DNA from 3 places in the Pseudomonas sp. 1L-C-7-B-C1 genome. Region 1 is predicted to be linked to each of the others. Evidence: predicted binding sites of a transcription regulator. Region 1 holds the regulator's gene; each other region holds the start of a gene.
The links. Region 1 encodes sigma-54, which starts transcription at its own class of promoters, with help from an activator protein. Its sites were predicted from a motif close to ANTGGCATNNANNTTGCTNT; they were not measured.
Positions count from the first base shown of each region.

Region 1 (9,608 bases):
AAGCCTTACCCAGCCGGTTCCTGGGGGCCGATGAGCTCCATTGCTCTTATTACGCGTGACGGGAGGTCCTGGTATGGCGATATGTGAACTTGAATTTCCGGCGGGCCTGAAGGCCCACGAATTTGGTAGCCCCGAAGTGCTGGCGAACGCGCTGGCTGATCAGGTGGCCGAGCGACTGACGGCCGCGATTTCAGGCAACCCCCACGGCACGGCCACGTTGGTGGTGTCGGGCGGCAAAAGTCCGGTGGCGTTTTTCAAGGCGCTGGCGCAGAAGCCGCTCGAGTGGTCGAAAGTCTGCGTGAGCCTGGCCGACGAGCGTTGGGTACCGACCGAGCACGCCGACAGCAACGAAGGCCTGCTCAAGCGTTTCCTGCTTCAGGGCCCGGCGGCCGAGGCGAAGTTCTTTAGCCTGTACCGTGCGACCACGACAGTGGATGAAGCCGCGGCTGCAACGGACGAAGCGCTCAAGGCGCTGCCGAACATCGACGTGCTCATTCTGGGGATGGGCGACGACGGCCACACCGCGTCGCTGTTCCCCGACAGTCCGCATCTGAAGGAAGCGCTGGACCTCAATAGCGAGCGTCGCTGCCTGCCCATGCTCGCGCCGACCGTCCCGCATCAGCGCTTGACCCTGACACGTCCGGTACTGGCATCGGCAGCGACCACCATTCTGTCCGTTTCCGGCCAGGCCAAACTCGACACATTGCGCGCTGCACTGGCAGGTAATGACCTTGCCGAAATGCCGGTGCGCGCGTTCCTCAACCCGTCTCTAGAGATCTACTGGTGCCCATAAGCAAAGGATCAGCCGCCATGGAAAATACCCAAGTGAAACAGCCGTTGAATAGCATGGCGAGCAAGATTGCCCAGATCGACGCACTCTGCGCAAAAGCGAAGATTCTGCCGGTCATTACCATTGCCCGCGAACAGGATGTCCTGCCGCTGGCCGATGCCCTGGCGGCTGGCGGCCTGAATGCGCTGGAAATTACCCTGCGCTCCGAGTTCGGCCTCAAAGCCATTCGCATGCTGCGTGACGCGCGTCCAGAGCTGAGCGTTGGCGCCGGCACCATTCTCGACCGCCACATGCTCAAGGCGGCCGAGGAAGCGGGTTCACAGTTCATCGTCACCCCGGGCAGCACTCAAGACCTGCTTGAAGCCGCCGCACTAAGCGAATTGCCGCTGCTGCCAGGCATCAGTAGCGCTTCGGAAATCATGATCGGTTACGCGCTGGGCTATCGTCGCTTCAAGCTGTTTCCGGCGGAAATCAGTGGCGGTGTCGGTGCAATCAAAGCGCTGGGAGGCCCATTCCCGGAAGTGCGCTTCTGCCCAACCGGCGGCGTCAGTGCGGCCAACCTGAAAAACTACATGGCGCTGCCCAACGTGATGTGCGTCGGTGGCACATGGATGATCGATAACGCGTGGGTGAAGAACGGCGACTGGCAGCGGATTACCGACGCCACTGCCGAAGCGATCGCGTTGTTCGACTGATTCAGGATTCGCCGGTCATGCGCACGCTTAGACAGCCTCCGTTCAAGTGGGGGCTGGTTAACTGCCGAGCATGATCCGTTTATGGCGCCCCTTGGGGCGTTGCTGCAGAAGTCGTTGTTGCATGGCTTTTTTACGGTGTTCCTTGGTCGGGAACGCCGTTTTTTTTGCGCTGTTTATACGCAATACATATGTACCGCACAGGCCCAGGCAGCAGCGTTTATCTTTGCCGCTCCTTTGTAGTTCGTTTCTCGATGGATTTACGGCGCCTTCGTCATGGAGGCGCCGTCTTTTTTTCCGCGGGCTTACCGAAGGCTTTGATCCGGCGCAGCCACTCGGGAGCAGAGCCTAAGCCAGCGCCCGGAGTGCTGCCACCAACTGGTCAACGTCCTTTGCCGACGTGGTGAATCCCGGCGTGATACGAATACACGTCCCGCAGGCCGCGCCTTCCCGCGTCACCGCAAAAATACCGTACTCATCGAGCAGTCGCTTGACCATGAGTTCCTGATCCGCGTGACGGCTGAACCGGAAAGACGTGATGCCGCAATAAAGCCTGGGGTCGTCTGGGGTCAACACGTCGATGCCATCGATGGTGCGCGCTTGAGTCACCCACAGGTCTCGCAGGTAGGCCAAACGTGCGCCTTTGGCCGGTGCGCCGCCCATGGCGCGATGCTCGGCGAATACTTTGGGCAGGGTCATCAATGCCGGAATATTCGGCGTCCCGTAAGGCACGCGCCCAAGGATGTCGTCCGCACCGTAGCGCTCGTCTGCCATGTCGGGATCGATGGCGCTCAGGCGGTCCTGCTTCACATAAATGAAGCCCAGGCTCAGCGGCGCGCCAATCCATTTCTGCAGGTTGAAGCCGGCGAACGACACGCCAAGGTCAGCCAGTTCGAAATCCAGCAGGCCCAAGGCATGGGCGCCATCCAGAATGACCTCGATGCCGTGGGCGTTGGCCAGCTCGGCGATGGCCTTCACCGGCATTACCAGCCCGGTCCGGTGGGTGACGTAAGTCAGCGCCACCAGCTTGAGCCGTGGATGTGCGGCAAAGGCGTCGCGGTAAGTTTGCAGCAGCGCATCATGGCTCGCAGGGTGCTGATGAGTGACCTCAATCACTTCCACGCCACGGTTTTTCGCCAGCCAGCGCATGCCGGTCTGTACGCTGTTGTAATCCAGGTCGCTGACCAGCACCTGGTCGCCTGCCACGAGCCCGTTGTAGTTGCGAATCAGCGCTTGCACCGACTCCGAGGCGGAACGGGTGAGGGCGACTTCGCGGACGGGTACGTTCAGCAGATCGGCAAGGTCGGCGCGAATGATCTCGCTGTCGTCGGTATCGAACTTCTGCCGCACGTAGACCGAGTTGCTGCGATTGACGTAAGCGAGGTTCTGCTCGTAATCCTTGAGTGCCGCGCGGGTCATGCGGCCAAAATAGCCGTATTCGAAATTGACCGGCCCAGGCTCCACGTCGTACTGCGCCGCGACCTGCTGCCAGAACCCTTCGTCCCGAGCCTGTTCATCCGCCAAATCCGTTATTGCGTATGCAGTGCTGTTCATCACGCGGCTCGCTTTTATCAATGGACGTTTAGTTGAAGCGTATCGGGGCTTTTGAGGGACCTGGACGCAAAGGCTCGCGAGGTCGGGTGCGCAGGGGGTCCAGCAGTGCCGAGAGACCGTTGTGATCAATCTCGTGCATGAGTGCCAGCAGGCTGCCCAGTTCCCCGGCGGGAAATCCCTGGCGGGCGAACCAGTTCAGGTAGTCCCCAGGCAGATCTGCCAGCAACCGACCTTGATACTTGCCGAACGGCATGTCGCGGGTGACCAACAGCTTGAGTTTTTCTGGATTCATTCAGAAACCGCTTATCCGTTCGAGTGAACCTGAAAGATACGTGCATTCTGCAATTGCTCAAACACACAGATCATGCATAAAGCGCGGCGCAACTGTCGCTTGATATTGTTAACCCATTGAAAAATATAGTTATTTCCTGCCGTAAAAAGCTGGCATGCACAATGCAATATCCCCTCTATCGAGTGTTTCATTAACTAAACCTTTGATAAACCTGCCAGAAAGGAACCGCAAAATGTCGGATATCAACAAAGAAGCCATCTCTATTCTGAATGACTTGATCGAGACCAGCATTGACGGTGAGAAAGGTTTTCACACTGCCGCTGAAGACGCCAAGAACCCGGAAATCAAGGCTTACCTGCTTTCGCGTTCTTCCGGCTGCAAGACTTCCGTCGCCGAACTTCAGGCTGAAGTCCGTGCTCTGGGCGGTAACCCAGAAGATTCGTCCAGCATCGCTGGCGGCGCACACCGTCTTTGGGTCAACCTGAAAAGCGCTTTGAGCGGCAAGAACGACGAAGCGGTCCTGAACGAAGTCGAAAGGGGCGAAGACCAAGCCCTGAAGGCTTACAAAAAAGCCGCACAGGAAGCGACTGAGAAGAAACTGCCAGTCAATGTGACCACCCTGATCCAGCGTCAGCTGCAGGGCGTGCAAGCGAACCACGACAAGGTCAAAGCCCTGCGTGACACCGTTCGTGCTGCCAACAAGTAATTTGCAGTAGGTTCGAAAAAACGCCAGCCAGTCTGGCGTTTTTTTATGTCTGCAGTTCGGTGGAAGGCGGGTCGTACGCTCCGACTTCTACCCGATTTCTGCCATTTCTTTTGGCGCGGTACAGAGCCCGGTCAGCGGCTTGAAACAGCGCCCCTGGCAAGTCGTGGGTCACCGGCAGATGCGTGGCGACGCCGATGCTCACGGTGATGGGCGCTGTGTCATTGGCGAACGGCGGCAGCGCTTCGATTGCCAGACGCAGCTTTTCTGCGATAACGCAGGCACCTGCCTTGTCGGTCTCCGGTAGCACTACCATGAATTCCTCACCGCCGTAGCGCGCGGCCAGGTCACCCGGCCTGCGAATGCTGGCAGCCAGCGTCTGGGCAACACTGCGCAAGGCGACGTCGCCGCCATGATGCCCATGGCGGTCATTGAACGCCTTGAAGTGGTCTACGTCGATCATCAGGAGTGCCAAAGGTCGCCCTGACCGTATTCCGCGCGCCCATTCCTGGGCGAGCGCCTGATCCAGCTTGCGGCGATTGGCCAAACCCGTCAGCCCATCAGTGGACGCCAGGCCAGCCAGTTCGCGCTCGGCGTTCTGGCGCAGGCGCAGTTGGCGACCCAACAGCCACGACAGCGAAAGGATGCCGATACACAGCAAACCGGTGGCGCCCGCCACAAGCAGGGCATTGCGCTTCCACACGGCGTAGACATCATCTTGGGATTGAGCGACCACGACGATCAATGGCAGATCCCCGACCCGTGAGAACGTGTACAGCCGCTTGGCGCCGTCGAGTTCGGACACGGCGGCAAAGCTGCCGTTGACCTCGTCCAGGATGCGTTTGAAGTTGGGGCGCATACTGAAGTTCTGGCCGACAAAGGTGCGATTGTTTTCATCGGGTTGGCGGGCGAGCAGCACGCCATCTGCGCTGAGCAAGTTGACGGTGCTGGTGGGGCCGATGTCCAGCGTGCGAAACAGCTGGTTAAAATACGACAGGCGCATTGATGCACTGGCGATGCCGACGAACTGGCCGGTGTCGGAGGGGAGACGCCGACTGAAACTGATGCACAGGTCCTTGAAGCCCCAGCGCGACAGGAACGGTCCATCTACCACCAGCGCCAGCGAGCTGCTCTCCCGGTGTTTTTGAAAGCCTGGCCGATCGGAAAAGTTGTCCAGCCGAGGCGTCAGAGAAGTGGAATCGGCGACGATGCGCCCGGTCTCATCGAGCAGCACCAGATCGCCCTTGTAGGGCGCGGCCGTAGCCCGGTCGAACAGCACCAACTGCCGTAACTCCGGCGAAATCGTCATGACATCGGGTCGTCGCCATGCAGCGATCAGGCCCTGAAGAGAGGTGTCGTACAACTCGGCGTTACGCTGCACATCCGCATCGATCAACTGAACCACGTTGTTCGCCGAGCGCACGGCGGCTTCGTTGGCGGTGCCCAGCTCCCGAAACAATAACCAGGTGACGATGGCCAGGATGGCTCCCACCGCCAGGGCGCTGCCCAGCATCAGCATCTTCTCGGACCCTGATCTGATCCCTCGCGCTAATGGAGGCATGGCTGTCAGTGGCATCGATCATCTCTGACGGGGAAGGAAAGCGTCGTGCAGCGGTAAGGCTTATTCGCCTTCGTCAAACTTGTTGTTGATCAGTTCTACCAGCCCGGCCAGGGCGGCATCGGCTTCGTCACCTTCGGTGGCCAGGTGGATCAGGGTGCCCTTGCCGGCGGCGAGCATCATGACGGCCATGATGCTTTTGCCATCGACCATGGTTTCCGGCGTGCGGCCGACCCTGATCTGACACGGGTACTTGCCGGCGACACCCACGAATTTGGCGGCGGCCCGGGCGTGCAGACCCAGCTTGTTGATGATGGTGATTTCTAGAGCGGGCATCGCGAGGGAGGTCCTTTCAGCTTAGGTCGCGGTGGCGGACCTGAACATTCTTGAGCGATTGCTGCAGCACCTGACCCAGACGTTCAGTCAGGTAGACAGAGCGGTGGTGTCCGCCGGTGCAGCCAATGGCAATCGTGACGTAGGCGCGATTGCTGGCGGCGAAGCGCGGCAACCACTTGTTGAGGTACGAAAAGATGTCCTGGAACATTTCCTCGACGTCCGGTTGAGCGGCGAGGTAATCGGCCACCGGCTTGTCGAGGCCCGACTGCTCACGCAGTTCGGGCTTCCAGTACGGGTTCGGCAGGCAGCGCACGTCGAACACCAGATCGGCGTCAACGGGCATGCCACGCTTGAAGCCAAAGGATTCGATGAGGAAGGCAGTGCCCGGCTCGGGTTTGTTCAGCAGGCGCAATTTGAGGATGTCGCGCAACTGATAGAGATTCAGGTGCGTGGTGTCGACCGTCAGATCAGCCAGATCGATGATCGGACCCAGCAGGGTTTTCTCGTCACGGATCGCTTCGGCCAGCGAGCGCGTCGCCGTGCTCAGCGGATGACGGCGACGGGTCTCGGAAAAACGCTTGAGCAGGGTAGGTTCATCTGCATCGAGGAACAGCACGTCGCACTGGATGTGCCGGGCGCGCACCTCGGCGAGCATGCGCGGAAATCGCGTCAGGTGACTGGGCAGGTTGCGTGCGTCGATCGAGACCGCTAGCAGCGGCTCAGCCAGTTCGCTGTTGATCAGCGCGCGTTCGGCCAGCTCCGGTAGCAGGCCGGCAGGCAGATTGTCGACGCAGTAGAAACCGCTGTCTTCAAGGACATCAAGGGCCGTGCTCTTGCCGGAGCCGGAGCGGCCGCTGACGATGATCATGCGCATGGTCAGTGACCGTTCTGGACGTCGAGCACGACGTTGTAGAGCTCTTCGTCGGTTTTGGCGCCGCGCAGGCGCTTACGCGCATCGTCACGGTCGAGCATGCTGGCGATCTGGCGCAGGAGTTCCAGATGAGCATCAGTGGCCGCTTCCGGGACCAGCAGCACAAACAGCAGGTCAACCGGTGCGCCGTCGATGGCGTCGAAATCGATGGGCTTTTCCAGATGGAGTACGGCGCTAACAGGCGTTGAACAGCCCTTCAGCCGACAGTGGGGAATGGCGATGCCATTACCGAATCCGGTGGAACCGAGCTTTTCACGGGCAATGAGGCTTTCAAACACGACCTGCTCATCCAGATCAGGCACTTGCGTGCCGATCATTTTGGCGATGCTTTGGAGTACGGCTTTTTTGCTGCCGCCTGGCACGTTCACGAGTGAACGGCCAGGGGTCAGGATATTTTCAAGTCGGATCATGGGTGGGGAGTGTCAGCGAGCAGTCGCGCCTTGCAGCAGACTTTGCTGTTTTTCCTTATGTTTTTTGAGTTGGCGGTCAAGCTTGTCGGCAAGCAGGTCAATGGCTGCATACATGTCGTCGTGTTCGGCGTTGGCAACCACTTCAGCGCCAGGAACGTGCAAGGTGGCTTCGATTTTCTGCTTGAGCTTCTCGACCTCCATGGTGACCTGCACATTCGTGATCTTGTCAAAGTGGCGCTCCAATCGGGCGAGTTTCTCGCCGATGTAGGTACGCAGAGGTTCAGTCACTTCCAGCTGGTGTCCACTGATGTTGACTTGCATACAGCTTCTCCTTCGTTGCCAGTGCATTAAGAGGCAGGCGTGATGCCTGCCACTGGAACGCTTTGACGTGTGACCTTTACATCAGTCGCTTGCGTTCGCTGGACGGCGAGATCCCGAGGGATTCGCGGTACTTGGCGACTGTGCGACGGGCCACTTGAATGCCTTGTGCTTCCAGTAAACCAGCGATCTTGCTGTCACTCAACGGCTTTTTCTGATTTTCCGCAGCGACCAGTTTTTTGATGATCGCGCGAATCGCCGTGGACGAGCATTCGCCGCCTTCCGAGGTGCTGACGTGGCTGGAAAAGAAATATTTGAGCTCGTAGATCCCGCGCGGCGTGTGCATGAACTTCTGCGTGGTCACCCGGGAAATCGTCGATTCGTGCATGCCAACCGCTTCAGCAATGTCATGCAGAACCAGCGGCTTCATGGCCTCGTCGCCGTACTCCAGAAAGCCGCGCTGGTGTTCGACGATCTGCGTGGCCACCTTCATCAGCGTCTCGTTGCGGCTCTGCAGGCTCTTGATGAACCAGCGCGCCTCTTGCAGTTGATTGCGCATGAACGTGTTGTCGGCACTGGTATCGGCGCGACGCACAAAGCCTGCATATTGCGGATTGACCCGCAGGCGCGGCACGGATTCCTGGTTCAGCTCCACCAACCAGCGCTCGTTGTCCTTGCGCACGATGACGTCAGGTACGACGTATTCGGGTTCGCTGGATTCGATCTGCGAGCCCGGGCGCGGGTTGAGGCTCTGGACCAGCTCGATGACCTGGCGCAGGTCGTCTTCCTTGAGCTTCATGCGGCGCATCAGTTGCGCGTAGTCGCGGCTGCCCAACAGATCGATGTACTCGCTGACCAGCTTCTGCGCTTCTGCCAGCCACTTGGTTTTGGCCGGCAACTGGCGAAGTTGCAGCAGCAGGCATTCGCTCAGGTTGCGAGCGCCGATGCCCGCAGGCTCGAACTGCTGGATGCGGTGCAGAACGGCTTCGATTTCGTCCAGCTCGATATCGAGCTCGGGATCGAACGCGTCGAGCAATTCGTCGAGTGTTTCGTCGAGGTAGCCCTGGTTGTTGATGCAGTCGATCAGGGTCACGGCGATCAGGCGATCGGTGTCCGACATCGGCGCCAGGTTGAGCTGCCAGAGCAGGTGGCTTTGCAGGCTCTCGCCAACGGAGGTGCGGGTGGTGAAATCCCACTCGTCATCATCATTGCTGGGCAGGCTGCTGGCGCTGGTCTGATAGACGTCTTCCCACGCCGTGTCGACCGGCAGTTCGTTGGGGATGCGCTCGTTCCAGTCACCCTCATCCAGATTGTCGACGGTAGGCGCCGACTCCTGATAAGTGGGTTCCTGAACGTCAGCGTTGGGCTTTTGCTCTACGTTATCGGCCAAGGGGTCGGCGTTGTCGAAATCGTCGCCTTCCTCCTGCCGTTCCAGCATCGGGTTCGACTCCAGCGCCTCCTGAATTTCCTGTTGGAGATCCAGCGTCGACAACTGAAGCAAGCGGATTGCCTGTTGCAGCTGAGGTGTCATCGTCAGCTGCTGGCCCATTCTCAAGACTAGCGAAGGTTTCATGGCAGGGCTTAACACCTTATTCGCCGGCGCACTGCGCGCCATTTACTACCAGGGCGCCGAGGGCGCCAACTTAAGCAAATTATATGCCTGAAGCTGGAGGGTTTGCCTAGAGTGTGATGACAATTAAAAAACGAGGTCGGCGATGGCATCCGTTATGGGAGGGCGCACGACCTCATGTCATCACTGCGGTTACAGGCGGAACTCGTGACCCAGATACACTTCCTTGACCAACTGGTTGGCCAGGATGGACTCGGCGTCGCCTTCGGCAATCAGCTGGCCATCGTTGACGATGTAGGCGGTTTCGCAGATATCCAGCGTTTCACGCACGTTGTGGTCAGTGATCAGCACGCCGATCCCTTTGGCCTTGAGGTGGTGAATGATCTGCTTGATGTCGCCTACGGAAATAGGGTCAACACCGGCAAACGGTTCGTCGAGCAGAATGAATTTCGGC
Region 1 is NZ_JBXAWH010000001.1:468,676-478,283, reverse strand. It holds gene zwf (glucose-6-phosphate dehydrogenase) at 1-87, shown strand, start outside; gene pgl (6-phosphogluconolactonase) at 74-793, shown strand; gene AC0Z8Z_RS02170 (bifunctional 4-hydroxy-2-oxoglutarate aldolase/2-dehydro-3-deoxy-phosphogluconate aldolase) at 811-1,485, shown strand; gene AC0Z8Z_RS02165 (aminotransferase class V-fold PLP-dependent enzyme) at 1,831-3,036, opposite strand; gene AC0Z8Z_RS02160 (DUF3820 family protein) at 3,065-3,328, opposite strand; gene AC0Z8Z_RS02155 (PA2169 family four-helix-bundle protein) at 3,561-4,034, shown strand; gene AC0Z8Z_RS02150 (sensor domain-containing diguanylate cyclase) at 4,078-5,607, opposite strand; gene AC0Z8Z_RS02145 (HPr family phosphocarrier protein) at 5,653-5,925, opposite strand; gene rapZ (RNase adapter RapZ) at 5,942-6,799, opposite strand; gene ptsN (PTS IIA-like nitrogen regulatory protein PtsN) at 6,802-7,266, opposite strand; gene hpf (ribosome hibernation-promoting factor, HPF/YfiA family) at 7,279-7,587, opposite strand; gene AC0Z8Z_RS02125 (RNA polymerase factor sigma-54) at 7,664-9,157, opposite strand; gene lptB (LPS export ABC transporter ATP-binding protein) at 9,347-9,608, opposite strand, start outside.

Region 2 (9,608 bases), on a different contig from region 1:
CGACCATCGGACCCATTACGCCGGCGTATTCACTGAGCCACGCAAGGAGTGTGGCCAGCAGCGTCAGCGTCAGGCTCACATCAGGTATGAGCAGGAAGGGCAGGATGAGTGCGCTGTCTGCGAGCAGGTCGCACAGTTCATTCAGGTAAGCGCCCATTTCACTCTGCTGGCCAAACTCCCGGGCCAGCATTCCATCCATCGCGTTGAGCGCCATTCTCACCACCATCCAGATGGGTACGAGGATGAACACCCAAAGGTGTGAAGCGAAAACGGCGACCAAAGTGCCTACCAGGACTGAGCCCGCAGCGGCCACCACAGTCGTCTGATTGGCGGTGACTCCGTGATCGAAAAGGCGCCTCACCCAAGGTCGGAGCGCATTCTGAAATCTTGGCTTGAGCGTGTAGATCGAAGGCATCTGTCAGGTCTCTGCGAAGTCCAAATTCAAGCCATGGAGGCTGATGTGAACCGGGCACAAGCGTCCATGCTGGAATATCCGATTAGCTGCAAAGTGGTCTGCGTGCTGAAAATGATTCAGCAGGAACCGACGCCAGCAAAATCGTGCGAGTTAGCACCCAGGAGATGAAGTGAGAAGTCGTGAGCGGCGGGAAAATATCAATTCGCGCTCAGGAAATATGTAGGACCGATCTGAAAATGCAGGGATGGACTGTCGGAAGCCGGCTGACATAGCGCTGGCTGTGGAGAACCGGCTTGAGGCGGGCGAGAGCCAGTGCTCTGGGACTTCGAAACCACCCCGGAATTCTGGCTGAATTTGCAGCTCACCTGTGACCTGCGCCAAGCAGAGATCGAGCGAGGTGAAGCCATCAAAGCCCAGGTTCAGCGCATTGCGCACTGCGCCTGAGCACCCGCAGGGTTAAACGCTCAACCCTGTGGCTCAGCCCCCGGCGCTTTCGGCTGCGTCGCCAACTGCGCTTCCATCTCCGCCATCTTCGCTTCCAGTGCCTCAAGACGCGCGCGGGTACGGGCGAGGACGATCATCTGGCTGTCGAATTCTTCCCTGCTGACCAAATCCAGCTTGCTAAAACCGCTCTGCAGCAGCGCCTTGAACTGGGTTTCGAATTCGCTGCGGGGAACCGGGGTTTCGCCGTTGAACAGGCGGGACGCGTGGCCGCTCAGGGCGTCGAGAAAGGCTTTAGGGGCGAGCATGATGAAACTCCAGAATCAGAGGACGCGATTGTAGCACGCAGCTTTCGACCGTCCGCCACGCGCAACGCTCTGCACGCTTTTCGCGCATCCCCTCGGGCACGCGCGCACCGTTGTTGTGCGGCGATGGCAATCGACGACTACGCTGAAGCGTGAATTAACGGTTCAAGTGCCGAAATTCACGCCGATCGATGAGATGGCAAGCTTTCTGCTTAGTGGCTTGTAACCCATGCACTGATGCAGTCGCTGTGACGAATGCAGTGCGGCAGGCGGAGCGGGGAATGTTTCGTCAGAAGCGGTTTTCTGGAGTTGGTCAGGTCTCTTGCGGACACGACGCGTTACAAAGCCAGACACTGCGCTTAGACTTGAGTCGGGTTTGTTTTCCTGGGGCAAGTCCACCAATTCGGGAGAAAGTTTCATGAAGCTAGTCACTGCCATCATCAAGCCGTTCAAGCTGGACGACGTACGCGAGTCGCTGTCCGAAATCGGCGTGCAGGGCATCACGGTTACTGAAGTCAAAGGCTTCGGACGTCAGAAAGGCCACACCGAGCTGTATCGCGGTGCGGAGTATGTAGTCGACTTCCTCCCCAAGGTGAAGATCGATGTTGCGATCGACGACAAGGATCTGGACCGCGTTATCGAAGCGATAACCAAAGCGGCCAACACCGGCAAGATCGGTGACGGCAAGATCTTCGTGGTCAATCTGGAACAGGCCATCCGCATCCGTACCGGCGAAACCGATACCGACGCAATCTAAGCCGCCAAACCCCAACGCCCCAGGAGAAAACAATATGACTCTGCGTCAATTCGCAGGGCTAGGAGCCCTGTTGTCCCTCGTAACCCCTGGCTTGGCCATGGCGGCAGACGAAGTGGCAGCCCCCGTACTCAATTCCGGCGACACCGCCTGGATGCTGACCTCCACCGCGCTGGTGCTGTTCATGACCATCCCGGGTCTGGCGCTGTTCTACGGCGGCATGGTCCGCTCGAAAAACATTCTTTCCGTGATGATGCAGTGCTTCGCCATTACTGGCCTGATCAGCATTCTGTGGGTCGTCTACGGCTACAGCATGGCCTTCGACACCACCGGGATGGAAGCCAACGTCGTCAACTTCAACTCCTTCGTCGGCGGTCTGTCGAAGGCGTTCCTGGCAGGCATCACCCCGGCAAGCATCACTGGCCCTGCGGCACTGTTCCCGGAAGCCGTTTTCGTGACCTTCCAGATGACTTTCGCCATCATCACCCCGGCCCTGATCGTCGGCGCCTTCGCAGAACGCATGAAGTTCTCCGCGATGCTGATCTTCATGGCGATCTGGTTCACCCTGGTTTACGCGCCGATTGCGCACATGGTCTGGAGTGGCGTCGGCGGTCTGTTGTGGGACTGGGGCGTTCTCGACTTCGCGGGCGGCACCGTTGTTCACATCAACGCCGGTGTGGCTGGCCTGGTGGCGTGCCTGGTACTCGGCAAGCGTAAAGGTTTCCCGACCACTCCGATGGCCCCGCACAATCTGGGTTACACCCTGGTAGGTGCGGCCATGCTCTGGGTGGGCTGGTTCGGCTTCAACGCAGGTTCCGCAGCTGCGGCCAACGGCACCGCCGGTATGGCCATGCTGGTCACCCAGATCGCCACCGCTGCTGCAGCGCTGGGCTGGATGTTCGCCGAATGGCTGACCCACGGTAAGCCAAGCGCGCTGGGCATTGCCTCGGGTGTGGTTGCCGGTCTGGTTGCTGTGACTCCGGCTGCCGGTACTGTGGGCCCAATGGGCGGCCTGATCATCGGTCTGGCGGCAGGCGTGGTCTGCTTCTTCTGCGCCACCAGCCTGAAACGCAAACTGGGCTACGACGACTCCCTGGATGCGTTCGGCGTTCACGGTATCGGCGGTATCCTTGGCGCGATCCTGACCGGCGTGTTTGCAGCCCCTTCGCTGGGCGGCTTCGGCACTGTGACCGACATCGCGGCACAAGTCTGGATCCAGTGCAAAGGCGTCGGCTTCACGGTCATCTACACCGCGATCGTGACCTTCATCATCCTCAAGGTGCTCGACATGGTCATGGGCCTGCGTGTCACCGAAGAAGAAGAAGCGGTCGGCCTGGATCTGGCGCAACACAACGAACGTGGCTACAACTTGTAATCCACGCATGAAAAAATGCCCGGGTCTCCGGGCATTTTTTTGTCTGGGGTTTGTCGATAGGGATGTCCGCACAGGGGGCGGGTGTTCCAGGCAGGGACATCCGCTGCAATGCTCGGCCAAACCTGGCGATTCCGGACGCTTGAGAGGGCATAAATGCCCTTGTCCTGCGCCCGTAAAAATCGTCGCTCATTACGCACTTTGTTTTTTTTTCCAGCGCGTTAGAATGCGCGCCGAAGGGCGGAGAACGGTATGTGGCAACAGACCTTGATCACGCTGCGGGCAAGGCCTCGTGGTTTCCATCTGGTGACTGACGAGATCGTTGCGGGCCTTCGCGAATTACGCGAATGCCGCATTGGCCTGCTGCATGTCTGGCTGCAACACACCTCGGCCTCGTTGACCGTCAACGAGAACGCCGATCCGGCGGTACGTCGCGATTTCGAGCGGTTCTTCAACCGTCTGGTGCCTCAGGGGCGCGACGGTTACGAGCATGACGACGAAGGACCCGACGATCTGCCTGCGCACTTCAAAGCCAGTCTGCTTGGCTGCCAGCTGACATTGCCGGTTACAAATGGACGGCTGGCGTTGGGCACATGGCAAGGTATTTATCTGGGCGAGCACCGCGATGCAGGCGGAGCCCGTAGAGTCCTCGCCACGCTTCAAGGTGAGGGACACGACCGCTGAGAGTCTGCGGTAGTTGAATTTTTTCCGGCTGTCCAAGAAATCAAGCCCGGCTGGGCTATAACTAATCTGCTTGCGCAAGTCATGAGGTAGAACATGAGCGACGACGACATCGAAGAAGGTCTGGAAGACGAGCTGGAAGACGAGGAGGGCGGCGAGGGGCTCGCTGCGGCTTCCGATGAAGATGTAGTGGAGGTCGACGACAGCGCTGAAGTCTCTGCGACTCCGGCCAAGGGCAAGGCCAAGGCCGCCGTCTCGGTAGACGAATTGCCGAGCGTGGAAGCCAAGAACAAAGAGCGTGATGCTCTGGCTCGCGCGATGGAAGAATTCCTCGCTCGCGGTGGCAAGGTTGTGGAAGTGGAGGCCAATGTGGTCGCCGATCCGCCCAAGAAGCCTGATAACAAGTACGGCAGCCGTCCTATCTAAAGGCCGGTTGTGCGCTTGATGAAAAACCCGCTGTCGCTGCGGGTTTTTTATTGCCTGCGATCCGGGTTGCCGACGCAAAAGCCGGCATTCATACCGGGGGAGACCCGGATCAACCCCAGCGCGCCAGCACCTCGGGCAATTGCGTCAGGCTGCTGATCTCGGCATCCGGCGCTCTTTCAGCCTCCCAGACTTTGCCAGCGGGGTTGTACCAGATCGCCCGCATGCCGGCCTGCTGAGCACCGGCGATGTCGTCACCGGGGTGGTCGCCGACATGCACGGCCTGACTGGCATCGGCATTGCCGCGTTTCAGCGCTTCAACGAAGGGAGCAGGGTCTGGTTTGCCGATACCCAGGTCCTCGGCGCACAGAGCGAAGGCGAAATAATCGGCCAGGCCCAGGCGTCGAACGTCCGCATTGCCGTTGGTCACGACACCCAGCGTGTAAGACTTGGTCAGGATTTCCAGTGTCGGCACCACTTCAGGGAAGATGTCCAACTGGTGCCGCCCTTGAAGGAATACTTCAAAGCTCTGGTCCGCCAGCTCGTGGGCTTCGGCCTGACTGTAGCCAGCGTCCGCCAGGGCGTGAAACAGCACCGTACGGCGCAACGCACTGATCCGGTGCTTGAACGTCGGATCCTCTTCGATGAGTCGCGAGCGGATTTCCCACAGATGCTCGACCGGAACCGGCCCTAGCTTTGGCGCGTTGGCAGCCAGCCACTCACGCAGCTTGGCTTCGGCACTGACAATCGCCGGTGCGGTTTCCCACAGCGTGTCGTCCAGATCGAAGGTGATCAGCTTAATGCTCATTGTCGGCGTTACCTTTGCGCTTGGCCCGTGGATGGGCGCTGTCGTACACCGTGGCCAGATGCTGGAAATCCAGGTGGGTGTAGATCTGAGTGGTGGCGATGTCGGCGTGACCCAGCAGCTCCTGCACGGCGCGCAGGTCCTGGGACGACTCCAGCAAGTGACTGGCGAATGAATGGCGAAGCATATGTGGGTGCAGATTCTGGCCCAACTCGCGTTCGCCAGCGGCCTTGACCCGCAGCTGGATCGATCGCGGCCCGAGGCGCCGGCCCTGCTGGCTGACGAACACAGCATCGTCCTGTGGATTGGCCAGCGCCCGCTGCTTGAGCCATTCCTCCAGCGCTTCCCGGGCCTTTTTGCCGACCGGTAAAACGCGAGTTTTGCTGCCTTTGCCGAGGACCTGCACGAGACCGTCCGCCAGATCCAGGTCTGCACAGTTCAGTCCGGTCAACTCGGACAGGCGCAGGCCTGACGAATAGAAAAGCTCGAGGATGGCCTGATCGCGCCGGGCCAGGAAATCGTCTTCGACGCCGCCTTCAAGCAGTTGCAGGGCTCGGTCGGCATCAAGCGTTTTCGGCAGGCGACGCTCGCCCTTGGGCGGTGACAGGCCATTGGCCGGATCGTGATCGCAAAGGCCTTCGCGGTTGAGGTAGTGATAGAAGCCGCGAACGGCTGACAGCAGTCTGGCCAGGCTGCGCGAGGATTGGTCCTGCTGGTGGAGGCGCGCGACAAGGCTGCGCATGGCCTGAATATCCAGCGCTTTCCAGCTGTCGATGTGCTGCTTTTCGCAGAACGCCAGGACCTTGTTCAGGTCGCGGCGATAGGCTTCAAGCGTATGGCTCGACACTTGGCGCTCACTGCGCAGGTGCGTGCAGTAGGCGTCCAGTTGCCCTTCCATGACTAGCGAACCGAACGCAGCGAGTTGGTGAAGCGGGGCAGCAGACGGCTGAGCACGTCGGCGATGTAACTGAGAAACAGCGTGCCGACCGAGCTTTTGTAATGCTGCGGATCACGGCTCCCGATGGCCAGAACGCCATGCAACCCTTGATGGGTGAGGGACGCCAGGGCGGTCGAGCCTACTTCCTTGCTTTGCTCGCTGCCGAACAGGAACTCGAGTTCATGCTCGCGCAGCGCGCCACACAGGGTCTTGCCGCCGGACATCAGCCCACCAATGGCTTTCTGCGCGTCGGCGGCGCTGACCCAGCGTCCGACGGTCATCGGGTGGTCGCTGAACAGAATAAGGCTGACGAAGGGCACCTGAAACTCTTGGCGCAGGCTGTCTTCCACGCAGATGACGATGTCTTCCAGACTGGTTGCGTCCATCAGATCGAGAATCAGCCGGCGGGTTTTTTCAAACAGCCGGTCATTGTCCCGGGCCACGTCCATCAGTTGCGAGAGCCGGTGACGCATCTCGATGTTGCGCTCGCGCAGCAGTTTAAGCTGGCGTTCGACCAGCGAGACGGTGTCGCCCCGTTGGTGCGGGACGCGCATCATCGCCAACAGCTCGTCGTGTTCGGCGAAGAAATCAGGGTGTTGTTGCAGCCAGGCCGCAACCGCCTCGGCTTCAAGGGCAGGCACTGCGTTCTCGGCAGGTGATTGGCCGGGCGTGTCGTTTGAAGTCTGAGGCTGATCGGTCATTGGATACTCTCGCTCATAGACGTACTTGGCCTTCGTAAACACGGACCGCCGGGCCAGTCATCACCACTGAATGGCCAGGACCGGCCCACTCGATGGACAGGCGTCCGCCTGGCAGGTCGATCAGCATCGGCGAATCCATCCAGCCTTGGGTAATGGCCGCGACCGCTGCCGCGCAGGCTCCGGTGCCGCATGCCTGAGTTTCCCCGGCGCCGCGTTCCCACACCCGCAATTGCGCGCGCTGACGGTCGACGACGTGGAGAAAGCCCACGTTCACCCGAGCCGGAAAGCGCGGATGGTGTTCGATTTTCGCGCCCAGCACATGCACAGGTGCGTTGTTGATGTCGTAGACGCGCAGCACGGCATGGGGGTTGCCCATGGACACGGCCGCGAGCTCGACGGTTTCGCCATCGACATCGAGGGTATAACTGGTGGCCTGCTCCGGCGCATCGAACGGGATGTCCGCCGGCACCAGGCGCGGCGCGCCCATATCAACGCTGATCTGGCCGTCGTTGCGGATGTCCAGCTCGATGATGCCGCCTTTGGTCTCGACGCGAATCTGCTTCTTGGCCGTCAGCCGCTTGTCCAGCACGAAACGGGCGAAGCAGCGCGCGCCATTGCCGCATTGCTCGACCTCGGAACCGTCGGAATTGAAAATCCGGTAACGGAAGTCCACGTCCGGATTGTTCGGCGCTTCGACCAGCAGCAACTGATCGAAGCCGATGCCGGTGTGGCGATCGCCCCATTGCTTGGCATGCTTGGGCGTAATGTGCGCGTGCTGGCTCACAAGGTCCAACACCATGAAATCATTGCCCAGGCCATGCATCTTGGTAAAACGCAGCAGCATGGGATTACTCCGGCAGCAGGCTTTCGCCGGCAAACAGCTCAGTCACGGTTTCACGGCGACGCACTTCGAAGGCTTGCTCGCCATCCACAAGCACCTCGGCCGTACGTCCGCGGGTGTTGTAGTTGGAGCTCATCACGAAGCCATAGGCGCCAGCCGAATGCACCGCCAGCAGATCGCCTTCAGCCAGGGCGAGTTCGCGCTCCTTGGCCAGGAAATCCCCGGTTTCGCAGATCGGGCCGACGATGTCGTAGGTGCGTGTGGCGCCGTCACGGGGCTTGACCGCAGTTACGTCCATCCACGCCTGGTACAGCGCCGGACGAATCAGGTCGTTCATGGCGGCGTCGACGATAGCGAAGTCCTTGTGCTCGGTGTGCTTGAGGTACTCGACGCGGGTGAGCAGCACGCCGGCATTGGCAACGATGAAGCGGCCGGGCTCGAACATCAGCGCCAGATCGCGGCCATCAAGACGGTCACGGACGGCTTTAATGTACTCGCCCGCGAGTGGTGGCTCTTCGTCGCGATAACGCACGCCCAGACCGCCGCCCAGATCAATATGCTTCAGCAGAATGCCGCAATCGCCCAGCCGGTCGACCAGATCGAGCAAGCGATCCAGGGCATCCACGAAAGGCGAGAGCGTGGTCAGTTGGGAGCCGATGTGGCAGTCGACGCCAATAACGTCAAGATTCGGTAGCTGCGCGGCGCGGATGTAAACGTCTTCGGCGTCCGCAATGGCGATGCCGAATTTGTTTTCCTTGAGGCCGGTGGAGATGTAGGGGTGGGTGCCGGCGTCGACGTCCGGGTTGACGCGCAACGAAACCGGGGCGCGCACGCCCATTTCGGCGGCGACGACTTGCAGGCGTTCGAGTTCGTCGGTGGACTCGACATTAAAGCAATGCACGCCGACTTCGAGGGCTCGGCGCATGTCATCACGGGTCTTGCCGACGCCGGAAAAGACAATCTTGTCAGCCTGACCGCCTGCTGCCAGTACGCGTTCCAGTTCGCCACGGGAAACGATGTCGAAACCGGCGCCCAGCCGCGCCAGGACATTGAGTACGCCCAGGTTAGAGTTGGCTTTGACCGCGTAACAGACCAAATGCGGCATGCCGCTCAGGGCGTCGGCGTAGGCGCGATACTGCGCCTCGATGTGCGCGCGGGAATAGACGTATGTCGGCGTGCCGAAGCGTTCGGCGATGGCAGACAACGCCACTCCTTCCGCGAACAGCTCACCGTCGCGGTAGTTGAAGGCGTCCATGACTGATTCCTAGTAGGTCGAAGTCTGATGCTTGTGCGAGTGCGACTTGGTCTGGCTGGAGCCGTCGGACGAGTCGTCGTCGGGCAGATACAGTGGACCTTTCTGACCGCAGGCAGAGACCAGACACGCAACTGCAAGCAGCGCGGCCAGGGAGGAAATCAGGCGCTTCATGGCGAAATCCTTTGTATAAGCATTAATTGCGCCCGAGTATACCGACCACCCGACAGATTGCCTATGCGCTGGAGTTCCCGTCCGGCGGGGGTTTGACGCCGTCACGCAATTAGACTGAGCAGCACGCGCGGATTTCTGACGCAGTCTGTGATGCATTGACGTTCGGTACCTTCCCGACAAAAGCCGGTCCCGCCATTGCAGTTGGGCGGGTAGGCTTTGCATTTGCCGGGGAGCGACCGTATCGTGCGTCGCTGCGCCATCCGCCGACACTTTTGAGGTTCATGCAATGAGTTTGACTGAAGCCCGTTTTCACGATCTGGTCGATGCCACCCAGGAAAAGCTCCAGGACATCTTCGACGAGAGCGGTCTGGATCTGGACCTTGAGAGTTCGGCCGGTGTGCTGACCGTGAAATTCGAAAACGGCTCGCAGTTCATTTTCAGCCGTCAGGAGCCTTTGCGTCAGCTGTGGCTGGCGGCTGCGTCGGGTGGTTTTCACTTTGACTACGA
Region 2 is NZ_JBXAWH010000013.1:198,295-207,902, reverse strand. It holds gene AC0Z8Z_RS20500 (CDP-alcohol phosphatidyltransferase family protein) at 1-415, opposite strand, end outside; partial or broken gene AC0Z8Z_RS20495 (addiction module antidote protein, HigA family) at 743-859, shown strand; gene AC0Z8Z_RS20490 (accessory factor UbiK family protein) at 880-1,164, opposite strand; gene glnK (P-II family nitrogen regulator) at 1,580-1,918, shown strand; gene AC0Z8Z_RS20480 (ammonium transporter) at 1,953-3,290, shown strand; gene AC0Z8Z_RS20475 (secondary thiamine-phosphate synthase enzyme YjbQ) at 3,540-3,971, shown strand; gene AC0Z8Z_RS20470 (hypothetical protein) at 4,065-4,394, shown strand; gene AC0Z8Z_RS20465 (HAD family hydrolase) at 4,504-5,199, opposite strand; gene xerC (tyrosine recombinase XerC) at 5,189-6,094, opposite strand; gene AC0Z8Z_RS20455 (DUF484 family protein) at 6,097-6,834, opposite strand; gene dapF (diaminopimelate epimerase) at 6,848-7,678, opposite strand; gene lysA (diaminopimelate decarboxylase) at 7,683-8,930, opposite strand; gene lptM (LPS translocon maturation chaperone LptM) at 8,940-9,101, opposite strand; gene cyaY (iron donor protein CyaY) at 9,388-9,608, shown strand, end outside.
Region 2: the regulator sigma-54 is predicted to act here: its motif matches at 1,357-1,376, upstream of glnK (P-II family nitrogen regulator).

Region 3 (9,608 bases), on a different contig from region 1:
TCGCTCGGGCCGACGATGTTGGCCATGGCCGGGTTCACTTCCGAGTTGATGTACTCGAAATTGACTTCCATGATCGCCTGCCAGGCTTCCTTCAAATCAATGAAGGCCTGATCCAGCACGATGCGCACCACGCGCAGCTCGGTCGGGGTGAATTCCCGTCCTTCAATCTTGGCATGACGGCCGTCGCCGCCGAAGAAGTTGTCCACCAGCTTGAACACCAGCTTGGCGTCAAGAATGAACAGCGCGGTGCCGCGCAGGGGCTTGATCTTGACCAGGTTGAGACTGGTCGGCACGTACAGCGAGTGCACGTATTCGCCGAACTTCATCACTTGCACGCCACCCACGGCCACGTCGGCCGAGCGGCGCAGCAAGTTGAACATGCTGATGCGGGTGTAACGGGCGAAACGCTCGTTGATCATTTCCAGGGTCGGCATGCGTCCGCGGACGATGCGATCCTGACTGGTCAGGTCATAACTTTTTACGCTGCCGGGGTCGGCAACGCTATCGGTCTGCACCAGACCGTCGTCGACGCCATGCAGCAGCGCGTCGATCTCATCCTGGGACAGCAGGTCTTGCACGGCCATGTCGTGGTCCTACTGCAGTACGTAGTTAGTGAAAAGTACCTGTTCGATCACGCTCTTGCTCAGCTCTTTCTGGCCCACTTCCTGGACCACGGCTGCCGCCTTCTGGCGCAGCATTTCCATGCCCACCGGCGTTGCGATGGTATCGAATGGCTGACCGGAGAACATCATTACCAGGTTATTACGGATGACCGGCATGTGCGCTTTCAACGCCTCAAGATCAGCCTTGTCACGGGCGAGCAACGTGATGCTGACCTGCATGTAGCGCTGACGGCCATTGACGTTGTAGTTGACGACGAACGGCGGCGTCAGCGGTTCGAAGATCGCCTCTTTTTTGGCATTCGCCGCTTCCGCCACGGCAGCCGGGTCCGGCTTGCTTTCGGCCTTGTGCATGATGAACCAGGTCGCGCCTACCGACACACCAATGGCCAGCAGAAGCCCCACCACAATGAGGATGATGACTTTCAACTTGCCCTTTTTTGCGGGGTCCGCCACTGCTGCGTCGTCGCTCTTCGCCATGCCAATAATCCGTCACTATCCAAAGGGTTCGGTGTTGCGTGACAGAGGAAGAGCAAGGGTTGTGCCAGAACGGCAGCCGCAAGCTGCAAGGGGTGAGCGGCAAGTAAAAGCAAAAGGCGGCAGAGCCCGAGAAACCGAGGTCTCCCATGCACTGGCGCCCTTGATCCTGCTTTTACTTGCCGCTTGCAGCTAGCCACTTGCCGCTACTGAAAACGCCCCGGTGTTGGCAGGGCGTTTTCAGGCGTAATAGTCGACCGCGCTGGAACCCACGACGGTCAGCGGCGCATGGGCGGCGGCCGAGGCGGCGTCCACCGGAGCGCCGTCGGCGATGAGGTCGCTGCCGCCGACACCATTGGCAGCGTTGCTGCCGCCGCTGCGTTGGCCGTCGCCGCCCGACTGCTGTTGTGCCTGTTGCTGCCAGCCACGGGACTGGTCGGAGACGTTGACGTCGACCTGGCCCATGCCCTGCTGAACGAAGGACTCACGCAGGCGCGCCATCTGGCTTTCCAGCGCTTCACGCACGCCGACATGGGCGCTCATGAACGTGACCTGGGTCTGCTGGTCCGCCGCCATATTGACGCGAATGTCCAGACGGCCCAGTTCAGCGGGCTCCAGCTGGATATCCGCCTGCTTGAGGTTCTGGCTCGACAGATACATCACGCGGTTGACCACGCCTTCTGTCCACCCTCCCTGATTCATCGCCAGCGGCTGATTGAGCAGCGGCGCGGCCGGAGCCGAGGTGTTTTTTGCTTGAGCGGCCTGTGACAACGCAGCCAGACGATCGGCAAAGTTGTCCATGCGCGTATCGCTGGCGGCACCTTTCACGTCTTTCAGGCCGTCAGCCAGCAGGCCGCTGAACGCTTTGTCGCCGCCGCCTTCGGTCGTGCTCTTGTCCACAGCCTGGTCGCCCAGCGCCGCCAGGTTACTGGCCAGCAACTGCGAAGGATCGGCGTTCGGGTCCTGCTTGCCGCCACCCTTGCCGTCTTTGCCGTCGCCATGCACGCCGTTGTTCTGCGCTGTCTGTTGCGCCTTGTTTTCCAGGGCGACTTGCACGGCGGTCAAGCCTTCCAGCGGATCCGCGGAAGGATCGAAACCGTCATCTGCAACGTCGGTTGCATCCGTTGGCGCCTGCACAGCCGGCGGCGGGATCACCGGCAACGGCAGCGTGCCCGCGAGCAGCGTCGGATCAACCGCGGGTTCCACAGCCACGGGCTCTTGCACAGGCGAGGTGACCGCCAATATCGGGTCCGCTACAGGGTCTACCGGCGGCGAGTCGGCCAGCGCCGGGTCGTGCGCATCGTCAGTGCCGTCATTCTTGTCGTCAGCCTGACCCTGGCCCGTGCCCGCGTCGTCATCGGCCTTGCCGTTCACCGCTTTGGCAGGCAAGCCATTGCCGTTATCGGCAACGGTCTTGTCGGCGGCGGCAGACGTATGGCTGGCGGCGGGCTTGTCGTCGGCTGCCGAACTCTTGGCGCTTGCCGGCTTCGGCGCCGGATTATCCGCGCTGTGGGACTTGGACGGCGCTTGCCTGGCGAACACGTCGGAGAAGCTGGAAGTGTTGTGCTTGACGGGGTCCGGCGCCTTTGCCGGGGCGTTGTTCCCGGCTTTCTGGGCTTTGGCCGCTGTCAAAGCCGTCAATAAGGGGTTGGTGGCGAGGGCCATGTGAATCTCCGCAAGAGCACAATTGCAGAGAGACAAAGCAAATGGCGGGCCAAGTACTGTGAGAGGCTGGAGTGAGGGAGCGCGTCAGACCAACGGGCAGGCTAAGAGACCGAGCCTGGAGCCCAGTCAGGGAGCCAACTCAGTGATTGGCATGGCAGCGTTCAAGCTCACGTTCGAAAATTGCCCGGACCACGAAAAATTCGTCCCTGATCTGGGACACCAGCGAACGGATCTGCGCGTCATCCGCTGCCACCATGCCGCGCCCCTGCTCTTCAAGTTGCAGACACAGCTCGGACAAATGTGTAGCGCCCATGTTGCCGGTGCTGCCTTTGAAGCTGTGGGCCATCAGGCCAAGGCGTTGCAAAGACGCCGTCGCAGACGTCGTGAAGGTAGGGTCGCGCAGCAGCAGGGTCATGTCGTTGACGCGAAGGGTGGAATCGGAAATGAACACCTTCAGCAGCGCCGGGTATTCAGCTTCCATCACGTCACGCAGCGTGCTGAGCACGTTGAAGTCCACAGGGTTATTCGACACTTGTTCACTCCTTGATCAAGACGCGCGGATTATGCCAGACCCTCCCAGACAAATTCCACGCTGGCCGTCCGGCCATCATCGGTCCACTGACAACGATCGCTGAGTTGCCGGACCAGCGCAAGGCCGCGCCCGGACAACTGGGTGACCGCAGGCGGCAGCGCCAGCACGCGATCGGAATCAAAACCCGCACCACTGTCCTGCACTCGCACCGTCAGGCAACCACCCTCGCCATTCGGGACGATCTGGAAATCAATGCGAATGAAGCCGTCCTGGAGACGATCGAGGCGTTCGGCGCGTTGCTGGTAGTAACGCCCAAAACCTTCGGCATCGCGTTTCAACGCCGAGTCCAGCCCGAGCACGCCATGTTCCAGCGCATTGCTGTACAGCTCCGAGAGCACGATATACAGCTCGCTGCTCTGCATGCGCAAGCCGTGCACTTCTTGCAGCAGCTGCAGCAGATACGGCAGCGGGTTGAAGCGCTTGAGTGTTGCCGCGCGGTACTCGAACGAAGCGGACCAATCCAGCGGACTGGAATCGCCGCTGTCGGTATAAATGACCGAGGGTGGGCCGAGCAAGTCAGGCTCGGTGAAGGCCACTTCGACCATGCTCACATCGTCCCGCGCCTGCCCGCGAAACCGCGCCAGGGCCCACTGCACTTCTTCGATCAGCAGCACCGGGTTGCGGTTGCTCACCAGCACGTTCTGCAGGCGTCGGGCGCCGAACAGTTCGCCGTCCTGGCCGGTACTGTCAACCACGCCGTCGGACAGCAGAAACACCCGGTCCCCCGGCCCGAAGGGATACACCTGGGTATTGTCGTCAAAGCTGCCGGCGCTCAGCACACCGAGGGGCACGTTCGACGAAATCAGCGGCGTATGCGGCCGGCCGTCACCATGTAGCAGGTAACCATCCGGCAGGCCGCCGTTCCAGACCTCAACCAGTTGCTGTTTGAAGTTCAGGCACAGCAGCGCCGCGCAGCAGAACATGTCCACCGGGAGGATGCGTTTGAGTTTGGCATTCATTTCTCGCAGGGTTTCGGGCAAGCCGTATCCCTTTGCGGTCATGCCGTAGAACACTTCGGCCAGCGGCATCGCCCCCACCGCTGCCGGCAAACCGTGGCCGGTGAAGTCCCCCAGCAGCAGGTGCATGTTGCCGGACGGCGACCACGCGGCCAGCAGGAGGTCGCCGTTAAACAGCGCGTAAGGCGACTGCAGGTAACGGATGTTGCGCGAACTCAGGCACCCGGAGTGGGCGATCTGGTCGAACACCGCCTTGGCCACACGTTGCTCGTTGAGCAGGTATTTATGGTGGCGAGTGATCAGGTCGCGTTGGTGCAAGACAGTTTCCTGCAGCACGCGCAGGCGGTTCATGGCGTTGATCTTGGCGGCCAGCACCACTTGGTTATAGGGCTTGGCAATGAAGTCGTCTCCCCCGGCGTCGAGGCAACGGGCGAGGTCTTCGCCTTCCGTCAGCGACGTCAGGAAGATGATCGGCACGAGCGCGTCACCGGCGAGGGTCTTGATCTGGCGCGCGGCTTCGAAGCCGTCCATGACCGGCATCATGGCGTCCATCAGCACCAGTTGCGGCCGCCGCCGGTCGAACAGCCCGACGGCGTCGGCGCCGTCGCTGGCGGTCAGAACGTCATGGCCCTGCCGGCTGACGATGGCGGACAGGAGCATGCGGTCGCTGACGTTGTCATCGGCGATGAGCACCGTCAGGCGATCGGAGGCAGATGGCATCATCAGGCGATTTTGAAGAGTTTGGAGAAATTGGAGATGCTGAGGATTTTGTATACATCGGCGTTGCAGTTGACCAGTTGGATATCGGCTCTGTCGCCGCCGGCGTGGTCACGGAGCAGCAACAGCATGCCGAGCGCGGAGCTGTCGAGGTAGTGGGTGTCTTTCAGGTCGACCTTGTAGCGGCTGGCCTGTTTTTCTTTCGGTTCGTAGGCGCCGCGAAAATCCTGGTGCGTCGAAAAGTCGAAGCGTCCTTTGATGGTGATGGTCAGTTCTTGGCCATCGGCGGAGCGTTCGGAGGTTACTGACATTGGCAAATTCCTTGTATGAAACAGCGCCAGACGCTTGAGTTTTAGCAGCCCTTGTGAGGCGTGGCAAATCGTTAGCTTTTACTTGGCTTTCAGGATCGAGAGCACCAGTTGACCGCAGCTCTCAAGATCAAGGGCGTCTGCCTGGGGGCAGACTGTTTCGCCTTCGGCGAGTTACTTGGAAAAGCACCCCAAGTAACCAAAGGTGCTTGCTCTCGGTTTGGTTCCTCCTTCGTCGGAATACCCTCACTCCGACGACGCTCCGTGGGCCCGCGCCGAACGGACATCCATGTCCTGACGGCGCTCTCGCGGCATCCATGCCGCTCGGCCCACTCCGCGTCGTCTGCGTTCAGCCTGCACCCAAGTCGCGATTGGCGGTGTTTGGGCTTTCTGTGTACGAAAATCAAAAACAGATCAAAAGCAGATCAAAAGCTTCCCGGCTAAAGCCAGCCCTACGGTTAGAGCCACAGCCAATCCCGCAGGATGCATGCAATGCCTTAGTGGGACCGGCTTCAGCCGGGAAGAGGCCGGTTTGGTCGCCATCAGTTTTGCAGTGTGTCTTCCGACGCCTTCCCGGCTAAAGCCGGTCCCACTATGTAGTCATCATCACCATTTTCGTTGCCTTTGCCTTTGCTTTTGCTCTTCAAACGCAAAAGGTCCAGACACCTCAGAACGCGACTTGGGTGCAGGCCGAGCGCAGGTTTTGCGCAGTGGGCCGAGCCGCATGGATGCGGCGAGAGCGCCGTCAGGACATGGATGTCCGTTCGGCGCGGGCCCACGGAGCAAGACCGGAGCGAGGGAACCCGACGAAGTCGGGCCAAACCAGGAGCAGGCACCCTTGGTTACTTGGGGTGCTTTTCCAAGTAACTCGCCGAAGGCGAAACGTCTGCCCTTAGGCAGACGCTCTTGATCTTAAGGATCTTGATCTTGATCTTGGTCTCAAGCTCTTAAAATTGCTCAGTCCGGGGCAACCGCTGAACCAACTCATCCAGCAGTTTCTGCTCGCGTTTATCTTCCAGCGCACGCGCCTCATCGATATACCGCTGCACCAACTTGCGCAGCCCCTCCACCCGCGCATAGGCCTTCTGCCACTCATCGCGCGCCTTGTTCAGATTATTCTGATGCCACGCCAGGCTCTGACGCTGCTGCGCCACCGCCGTCTCCAACTGATTGAGAAAGCGCTGATAATTCATCAGCCACTGGCCCGACACCCCATGGGCGCCCTTGTCGATCCACTGCTGCTGATAATCAGACCGAAACTTATCCAGCTCACCCAACTTGGTTTCGGCCAGCCGCACCTGACCCTGAAAATGCCCCAGGCGCTGCACGGCGGCCTTCTCGACCTTCTCGGCCATCTCGACCACCGGCGCGAGACGGCCTGCGCGACTGACTGCCATGACCGATTAACCGCCGGCCTGAGGATTGAAGATCTTCGCCAACTGCTCCTCGCTGCTCTGCATGCTCTCGTTCTCCTGCAAGCCCTGGCGCAGATACTTCACCAACTGCGGCTGCAGCGAAATTGCCAGGTCAGTCTCGCGATCCCCGCCGGCCACGTACGCGCCGACGCTGATCAGATCACGGCTCTGCTGGTACCGCGACCACAACTGCTTGAAATACTGGGCCTGAACCATGTGCTGCGGATCGACCACGGACGGCATCACCCGGCTGATCGACGCTTCGATATCAATGGCCGGGTAATGACCCTCTTCGGCCAGTCGCCGCGACAGCACGATATGGCCGTCGAGCACGCCTCGGGCCGAGTCGGCAATCGGGTCCTGCTGGTCGTCGCCTTCGGACAAAACCGTGTAGAACGCCGTGATCGAGCCACCGCCCGCCTCGGCATTACCGGCGCGCTCCACCAGCTTGGGCAGCTTGGCGAACACGGACGGCGGATAACCCTTGGTCGCCGGCGGTTCGCCGATGGCCAGGGCGATTTCCCGCTGGGCCTGGGCGAAACGCGTCAGCGAATCCATCAGTAACAGGACGTTCTTGCCCTTGTCGCGAAAATACTCGGCGATGCGCGTGCAATACATCGCGGCGCGCAAACGCATCAACGGCGCATCATCCGCCGGAGACGCCACGACGACCGAACGCTTGAGGCCCTCCTCGCCCAGGCTGTGCTCGATGAATTCCTTCACCTCGCGACCCCGTTCGCCGATCAGCCCGACGACGATAATGTCGGCCTCGGTGAAGCGGGTCATCATCCCCAGCAGGACGCTCTTGCCGACGCCGGTACCGGCAAACAGGCCCAGACGCTGACCGCGTCCGACCGTCAATAAACCGTTGATGCAACGAATACCCACGTCCAGCGGCTGGCTGATCGGGTTGCGTTTGAGGGGGTTGATGGTCGGGCCGTCCATCGGCACCCAGTCTTCGGCTTTCATGCCGCCCTTGCCGTCGAGGGGGCGACCGGCGCCGTCGAGAACGCGGCCGAGCATGGTCATGCCCATCGGCAGACGGCCGGTGTCCGGCAGCGGCACGACACGGGCGCCCGGCGCGATGCCGGAGACGCTGCCGACCGGCATCAGGAACACCTTGCCGCCGGAGAAGCCCATGACCTCGGCTTCAACCTCGACCGGGTGATGACTGCCGTCGTTGATCACCATGCAACGGCTGCCCATGGCCGCGCGCAGGCCCTCGGCTTCGAGGGTCAGGCCGACCATGCGCAGCAGCCGTCCTTCGACGATCGGCTGCGCCGGCAACGAGATCGCGTCGGGATAGGTGCTCAGGCGTTTGGCGAAACTGGTGCGTTCAAGGCGCATCGACAGCACCCAGCGGGTAAGTGGTTTTCTCGGCGCTCTGGAGCGCCTCTTCCAGTTCGATGGTCACATCGGGCGGCGCCGGGTGCAGGGCCTGCTCGTGCAACTGATCGAACATTTTGCCAAGGGCCTGACTGATGCGCGCCTCGACGGTGGCGTCGATGCGGCTGTGCTCGCTCTCGACCCGGCAACCACCCGGCTGGAGCGTTTCGTCCTCGAGAATGCGCCAGGTCTCCTCGTGACGCTCGCGCATGGCTTTGACCAGCGCGAAGTCCTGCGGGTTGACCAGAATGCGCACGTTGGCCGCGCCCATCGGCAGCAGCCGCAAGGCTTCGCGCAGCACCGTGCCGATCTGGCTGGAGTCGGTTTTCAATTCGCGCTGGATGACCTGGCGGACCACATGTTCGACCAGCGACACCATCGATTTCTCGATCTGCGCGTCCTGGTCGGCGATCGGTTCGAACAGATGCCCCATCAGGACTTCCATGCTGTCGAGCTTGGCCGCCAGCGCCACTTCCGCTTCCTGACGAACCTTGAGCTGGGTGCTGTGGAAACCCTCTTTTTCGCCGATGGCAAACCCCTCGTTGTAGGCGTCCTGACGGATGCTTTCCAACTCTTCCAGGGTCATGGGCTGGACTTCTTCCAGCGGCACTTCTTCGCTCTCGGCGAGCTCGGCCTCCTCGACCACCGGTTCCGGCTCGGGGACTTCCACGTGCGGGTCAAAGCTGGGCAAGGCCCAGACGTCGATCCCGCGCAAATCCTGTGCCCGGATGAGCTCACTGGGTGCTGCTTTATCGGAGCTGGACATCAACGGCACCTACGCTTAAATCATTTCCTCGCCACCCTTGCCGCCAAGAACGATCTCCCCGGCCTCCGCCATACGACGGGCAATGGTGAGAATTTCCTTCTGGGCGCCTTCGACATCGCTGACGCGAACCGGGCCTTTGGCTTCCAGGTCGTCGCGCAGCAGTTCGGCGGCACGTTTGGACATATTCTTGAAAATCTTCTCTTTGATGGCGTCGTCCGAGCCCTTCAGTGCCAGTACCAGCACGTCGGAGGAGACTTCGCGCAGCAAGGCCTGGATACCACGGTCGTCGACATCGGACAGGTTGTTGAAGACAAACATGAGGTCTTCGATCTGCGTCGACAGGTCTTCGTCCACTTCGCGGATCGAGTCCATGAGCTGGCCTTCTATCGAGCTGTCGAGGAAGTTCATGATATCCGCCGCACGCTTGATACCACCCAGGGTAGTACGCGACGTGTTGGCGTTCCCCGAGAACTGCTTCTCCAGAATCTGGTTCAATTCTTTCAGCGCCGCCGGCTGTACGGTGTTCAGCGACGACACGCGCAGGATGATGTCCAGGCGCACCTTGTGGTCGAAATGGCTCAGCACTTCACCGGCCTGATCGGCGTCCAGGTACGCGACGACGATGGCCTGGATCTGCGGGTGCTCGAAACGGATGACGTCGGCCACCGCGCGGGGTTCCATCCACTTCAGGCTGTCGAGACCGCTG
Region 3 is NZ_JBXAWH010000015.1:23,303-32,910, forward strand. It holds gene fliM (flagellar motor switch protein FliM) at 1-584, opposite strand, end outside; gene fliL (flagellar basal body-associated protein FliL) at 594-1,100, opposite strand; gene AC0Z8Z_RS21720 (flagellar hook-length control protein FliK) at 1,338-2,762, opposite strand; gene AC0Z8Z_RS21725 (Hpt domain-containing protein) at 2,902-3,294, opposite strand; gene AC0Z8Z_RS21730 (ATP-binding SpoIIE family protein phosphatase) at 3,324-5,030, opposite strand; gene AC0Z8Z_RS21735 (STAS domain-containing protein) at 5,033-5,338, opposite strand; gene fliJ (flagellar export protein FliJ) at 6,283-6,732, opposite strand; gene fliI (flagellar protein export ATPase FliI) at 6,739-8,097, opposite strand; gene fliH (flagellar assembly protein FliH) at 8,087-8,902, opposite strand; gene fliG (flagellar motor switch protein FliG) at 8,918-9,608, opposite strand, start outside.
Region 3: the regulator sigma-54 is predicted to act here: its motif matches at 2,797-2,816, upstream of AC0Z8Z_RS21720 (flagellar hook-length control protein FliK).